Regions from separate parts of the Planococcus sp. ANT_H30 genome, predicted to be linked through region 2. Evidence: a T-box and tRNA genes for the amino acid it is inferred to sense, from the RefSeq annotation. Region 2 holds a T-box; the other holds one or more tRNA genes.
What was found. A T-box is a leader RNA that pairs with one kind of tRNA and senses whether it is charged. The one in region 2 lies ahead of leuS (leucine--tRNA ligase), so its partner is inferred to be a tRNA-Leu.
Positions count from the first base shown of each region.

Region 1 (3,388 bases), on a different contig from region 2:
CGGTTCGACCCCGACCGCCGGTATCACGAAAGAGCCTGCCTGCTCTTTCAAAAACCTCTTAACTGTGAGAAATCATAGTTAAGAGGTTTTTTTATTGAGTTTAGGTTAAACTGAAAATTCCGGTTTATTAAGAATTTGTAAATTGATTATATAGATAGTGTTAATATCTCGAGAAATAAGCTATTATAATTTAGCTGAGAAATTATGTTGCGAAAATAGTGGAGGTAGAGAGAATGGCTTTCAAAAAGAAAGATAAGTTTGCATTGCAGTTGAGTGACATTGCGTTGAATTTAAAAGAAAGTGCAGCTTATTTTGCTGAGTATAAATTAAAAGCTAGTAATGACTTGATCATTTTTTCAAACACTATGAAGGATTATGAAACAAAAGGAGATTCTTTTGTACATTCCATAATCCAAGATCTTAACAACGCATTTATTACGCCAATTGAACGAGAAGATATATTGGCTTTAGCAATGAGTATGGATGATGTATTAGATGGTTTAGAACACACAGCTGCACGATTTGATATGTATTCAATAGTAGAAGCAGATGAATACATGCTTGAATTTGTTGAAGCAATTCGATTGAGCACGATTGAGATAGAAATGGCAGTCGAACTAATGGTTTCTAAGAAGCTGCCTCAGATGAGATCTCATGCCATTAAAATTAAAGATTACGAATCTAAATGTGATGCCGTTCTGCGTCGATCCATAAAAAATCTGTTTCAAACTGAAAAAGATCCGATTCGAATTATTCAATACAAGGACATATATGAAGAGTTAGAAGAAATTGCTGATCATTGTCAGCAAGTCGCGAATACATTCGAATCAATTATTATGAAAAACGCCTAAGGAGCAAAATGACTAATGGATATGGTATTGCTGTTAACAGTTTTGATTGTCATTTTTGCTATAATATTTGACTTTATCAATGGGTTTCATGATACGGCAAATTCGATAGCTACTGCGGTTTCTACAAAAGCACTAACACCGAGACGTGCAATTATGCTTGCGGCCATTATGAATTTTGTCGGTGCTATGGCTTTTACGGGTGTTGCTAAAACAATAACCAAGGATATCGTCGATCCTTTTGCGCTCGATAATGGCTCTGTCGTTATTCTAGCAGCTTTATTAGCGGCTATTACGTGGAATTTGTTGACTTGGTACTATGGAATTCCAAGTAGCTCCTCACACGCGCTAATTGGTTCAATAGCTGGAGCAGCTATTGCAGGGGCTGGCTTTGCAGCTCTTAATTACAGTGGCTTTCTAGCAATTTTGCAAGCTTTAATCTTTTCACCAATTCTTGCTTTGGTCGTGGGCTATCTCATGTATAGTGTTTTTAAAATAGTATTCAAAGATCATAATTTAACAAAAACAAATAAGAATTTTAGATTAATTCAAATTGCCACTGCTGCATTGCAGTCATTTTCCCATGGGACGAATGATGCGCAAAAAGCGATGGGGATTATTACGTTGGCATTGATTGTGAATAATTATCAAAGCTCTGATGATATCCAATTATGGGTACAAGCTACATGTGCCCTAGCGATGGCGTTAGGGACTTCGGTTGGCGGTTGGCGAATTATTAAAACGGTGGGCGGGAAAATCATGAAAATTCGTCCAGTTAATGGTGTAGCAGCTGATTTGACAGGTGCAGCAGTAATTTTTGGTGCTACTCTGATTCACTTGCCAGTTAGTACAACTCACGTTATTTCGTCTTCTATAATGGGAGTTGGGGCAGCGCATCGTGTTAAAGGCGTTCAGTGGGGTACAGCCAAGACTATGTTAATCACTTGGGTGATTACAATGCCAATATCGGCGATGTTAGCCGCTGTCTTCTACTTTCTTCTTAATCTGGTTTTGTAAAAAAGATAAACACCTATTTTTGCAAAATTATTTGTTATACGAATAAAGTATTGGCGAGCGAAATGAGATGTGCTATAATAATTCTTGTCCGCTAAAGAAATACTTGCCGGCGTGGCGGAATTGGCAGACGCGCGGGACTCAAAATCCCGTTCCTTCACCGGAGTGTCGGTTCGACCCCGACCGCCGGTATACCGCAAGATTAGATGACAGGCCCTAACATTATTGTTGGGCTTTTCTTTTTGGAATTTTTAAGATGGATTGCTGAGGATAAGTAGCAGTAAATAGATTCTTAAAGAACTAGTAAAAAGACCACCGCAAAAGCTAAAGCTTTTGCGGTGGTCTTTTGGTTAACGTTAAATAATTCCTTGAAATCGAAGGATAATTTCCGCGATGACTGCTGAGCCAAGAAATGTTCCGAGCAGAACCACCATGCCAATTACGATAGTTTTCCAACCTAATTGCATAAAGTCGAACCATGAACGGCCAATGGATACGCCGGCATAAGCTAAGATAGGCGTAGCAATTGCTAATAAAGTAACTTCTGTCGTGTAAGTGACAATTTGTGCTGCTCCCGGCATACCCGGAATTGTCAATATTAGACCGATAATGCCGATGTAAGCGATGCTAGGCAACTTGAATGGTAGTAGGCGGTGAATAACCAATCCGGCCAGGCTAATGCCTATTAGGATGGCTATTCCGGGAAGCGCATCCCAAGGAAGTATATCATAGCCAATCCAATTACCAATCAGCATGATCACACCAATAATCATAAAGACCAGTATCCATTCTTTAAGACTTTTTATCATAATCTACGCTTCCTTTCGCTGCTTTTTTCTCTTTGTTTTTAGAGAGAATCTCATACAGTTTAACCGTTAAGGGCAAACCAATAAAAATACTCATGTATAGACCTGTTACTGAGGAAATTAAGTTGCTGACTCCTGAAAAGGCAGTCAAGGTTTCACTCATCTCAGGAAATGCGGCAATTAAAGGACCTAGAGAAGCCGCTGCCATACTGCCGCTGCCCACACCTGTCGCCATGGCGAAAGAAATCGGATGCAGGGGCGTCACGGTAGCTAAAAAGCCTGATATCAACCCAATAAAAATCGATCCGAAGACGGTACCAAAAATATACATAGCCATAACGCCGCGTCCTTCGGGAGAGGATAAACCATATTTATCGGTAATCAGAGCAAGGTTGGCTTCTCGTCCGATAGAATGCGTCATACCGATGCTTTCTCTCTTGAGTCCTAGAAATACAGCTAAAGGAAGAGCTAATAAGATCGTGCCAAGGTTACCAAATTCCTGTAACAATAGAGCAGGACCGGCTTCGATGATTTGAGGCAGAGCGGGTCCTGCTTGGACACCGAATTTAGCTATCAGTACAGAAACTGAGAGAAATACTAAAGGTTCTGCGTTAATCGATTGTTTATCGGTTACCAGTGGAGTGAAATACAATCCGAGACCAATCACAACTGCATAAAGCATCGGCAACAATAGAATGGTCCCAGGTCCAACTGGAATAG
Region 1 covers NZ_VOBJ01000005.1:218,565-221,952, reverse strand. Annotated here, with positions in the region: tRNA gene FQ085_RS12585 (tRNA-Leu) at 1-23, shown strand, start outside; gene FQ085_RS12580 (DUF47 domain-containing protein) at 234-851, shown strand; gene FQ085_RS12575 (inorganic phosphate transporter) at 867-1,865, shown strand; tRNA gene FQ085_RS12570 (tRNA-Leu) at 1,971-2,054, shown strand; gene FQ085_RS12565 (hypothetical protein) at 2,219-2,671, opposite strand; gene FQ085_RS12560 (DUF3100 domain-containing protein) at 2,655-3,388, opposite strand, start outside.
Region 1: it has a tRNA-Leu gene. The T-box ahead of leuS (leucine--tRNA ligase) is inferred to sense a tRNA for this amino acid. The anticodon was not compared.

Region 2 (3,388 bases):
TGCACCGCCGATATAAACATCGACCGGCAACCAGCGTTTCAATAGTTCTGGGTCTGCCAACATTTCGTCATTCGTTGGATCGATAAAGCGCAAGTAATACCAGCAGCTTCCTGCCCATTGTGGCATCGTGTTGGTTTCGCGGCGCCCTTTCATGCCTGTTTCTGGATGAACAATATTGACCCAGTCCGTAATATTAGCAAGCGGTGATTCACCAGTTCCACTTGGCTTAATATCCGTCGTTACCGGCAACATCAATGGCAAATCTTGTTCTTCAACGGGTGTCATCGTGCCGTCTTCCCAGTGGATAATTGGAATCGGCTCGCCCCAGTAACGTTGACGGCTAAACAACCAGTCACGCAAGCGGTACGTAATTTTCTTGTCGCCGACTTTCTTGTCAACTAGCCATGCAATGGCTTTTTCGATTGCTTCTTTTTTGTTCAATCCATTAAGGAAATCAGAATTGATCAATTCACCATCGCCAGCATAGGCCTCTTCTTTGATATTGCCACCTGATACAACTTCCACAATTGGCAAATCGAATTGCTGAGCAAATTCATAATCGCGCTCGTCGTGAGCAGGAACCGCCATGATGGCACCTGTTCCATAAGTTGCCAATACATAATCGGCAATCCAAATCGGCATTTTCTCACCACTTGCTGGATTTGTTGCATAAGCGCCTGTGAAAACACCAGATTTGTCTTTTGCCAAATCAGTACGTTCCAAATCACTTTTCGTTTTCACGTCATCAATGTATTTTTCAACAGCCTGTTTTTGTTCTACTGTTGTAATCGCAGCTACTAATTTATGTTCAGGGGCTAGTACCGCATAAGTCGCACCAAAAATCGTATCCGGGCGTGTCGTAAATGCGCGGAAAGAATGTTCCGTGTCTGCTACTTGAAATTCCAGTTCTGCGCCTTCTGATTTACCAATCCAGTTGCGTTGCATATCTTTCAAGCTTTCTGGCCAATCCAAGTCTTCCAAATCTTCAAGAAGACGATCTGCATAATTTGTAATACGCAACACCCATTGGCGCATTGGACGACGCTCAACCGGATGACCTCCACGTTCTGATTTGCCATCAATGACTTCTTCATTTGCAAGAACCGTACCGAGTGCTGGGCACCAGTTAACCGCTACTTCGTCAACATACGCCAGTCCTTTATTATACAATTGAATAAAAATCCATTGTGTCCATTTGTAATAAGACGGATCTGTCGTGCTAATCTCACGGTCCCAGTCATATGAAAATCCAAGTTCTTGAATTTGACGTTTAAAGGTTTCAATGTTTTTAGCTGTAAATTCAGCTGGGTCATTTCCAGTATCCAGTGCATATTGCTCTGCCGGCAGACCAAATGCGTCCCAGCCCATTGGGTGAAGAACGTTGTACCCTTGCATGCGTTTGACACGACTTAAAATGTCCGTCGCCGTATAGCCTTCTGGATGTCCTACGTGAAGTCCAGCACCTGATGGATACGGGAACATATCTAGTGCGTAAAACTTTGGTTTTGATGGGTCATCCACCATTTTAAACGTCTTATTATCTTGCCAATATTTTTGCCATTTTTTCTCAACTAGTTTGTGATTGAATGTCATTTCCGATTCCTCCTCAAAATAAAAAAATCCCGTCCCTTAAAAATAAGGGACGGGATTTTCCCGCGGTACCACCCAAATTAGCGATTGCTCGCTCAACTTGATTCCTTAACGCGGAAAACGGTGTATCTTACTTAGTTTCACATACACGGACTCCAAGGCGAGTTCACTTGCGCATTTTACCAGCTTGCACCTACCGCCGGCTCTCTGTCAAAAACACACAAACTACTAGTCCTCTTCACTGTCATTGGTTATTGTCTCTATTTTAGACGAAGCGCTGTTTTTTCGCAATAGCTTAAGAAACTTTGACGTTTTTCGTATTCAACGGTGCGTCTGTAGAATCGATGATATCTTGAACAGTAAAGCCTTCAAATACCTCTGACAACACTAAACCCTCTTTTGTTACTTCAATCACTGCACGCTCTGTGATGATTTTGTTGACCACGCCTTTGCCAGTTAACGGCAAATCACATTGTTTTTTGATTTTAGCAGACCCGTCTTTTGACACATGATCCATAATGACAATGACTTTTTTGGCACCATGCACTAAATCCATCGCTCCGCCCATGCCTTTAATCATTTTGCCAGGAATCATCCAGTTGGCTAAGTCGCCGTTTTCAGCTACTTCCATTCCACCAAGAATGGCGACATCAATATGTCCGCCGCGAATCATCGCAAAAGATTCCGCACTGGTAAAGAAAGACGATCCTGGGATTGTCGTTACGGTTTCTTTTCCAGCATTGATCAAATCCGGATCTACATTGTCTTCTGTCGGATAAGGGCCGATTCCTAAAAGTCCATTTTCTGATTGAAGCACAACACTTTTGTTATCGGAAATGAAATTCGCTACCAAAGTCGGCATACCGATTCCTAAGTTAACGTAATCGCCATCGTTGATTTCTTTTTCAGCGCGTTTTGCAATGCGTTCTCTGACCAATTGTTTATCCAATATTTCTCCACCCTTTCTTAAACAGTGCGTGTTGTAAGACGTTCGATCCGTTTTTCCTGATCTGCTTGAAGCAAGCCTTGTACATAAATGCTTGGCGTTTGAACGTGATTCGGATTGATGTCACCGATTTCCACGATTTCTTCCACTTCCGCAATGGTAATTTTTCCAGCTGCTGCAGCAAGCGGATTGAAGTTTTGTGCCGTTTTGTTGTAAACCAAGTTCCCCATCTTATCAGCTTTATGTGCTCTCACCAAAGCAAAGTCAGCTCTTAATGCGTGTTCTAGTACGTGTTCTTTGCCGTCAAATTCGCGAATTTCTTTGCCTTCTGCAACAGTTGTACCAACCCCAGCTGGTGTAAAAAATGCTGGAATTCCAGCTCCACCTGCGCGCATTTTTTCAGCAAGTGTTCCTTGCGGTGTCAATTCCACTTCGATTTCGCCCGACAATACTTGACGTTCGAATTCTTTGTTTTCACCCACATAAGAACCAATCATTTTTTTTATTTGTTTGTTTTTAAGTAGCAGTCCCAGGCCCCATTCGTCTACACCGCAGTTATTAGAAATGACGGTCAGATTGGTTACCCCTTTATCAACTAGTGCTAAAATAAGTTGTTCAGGTATGCCTACTAACCCAAAACCGCCCACCATAATTGTGGCACCGTCTTGAATTTGTTCAACTGCCTCTTTTGCAGAACTGTAAATCGGTTTCATTCCATTATGCCTCCTCTGACTCATCAACTAAAAAGTAATTAGTAAAACGCTTCCATAACCAATTTAAACAAACTATCGCACTAAACGCAATATTCATAAATATCGGCACTACATTTCACTAGCATTGTTGATCGTTTCC
Region 2 covers NZ_VOBJ01000002.1:442,921-446,308, forward strand. Annotated here, with positions in the region: gene leuS (leucine--tRNA ligase) at 1-1,593, opposite strand, end outside; T-box leader at 1,636-1,841, opposite strand; gene FQ085_RS08090 (3-oxoacid CoA-transferase subunit B) at 1,886-2,539, opposite strand; gene FQ085_RS08095 (CoA transferase subunit A) at 2,557-3,249, opposite strand.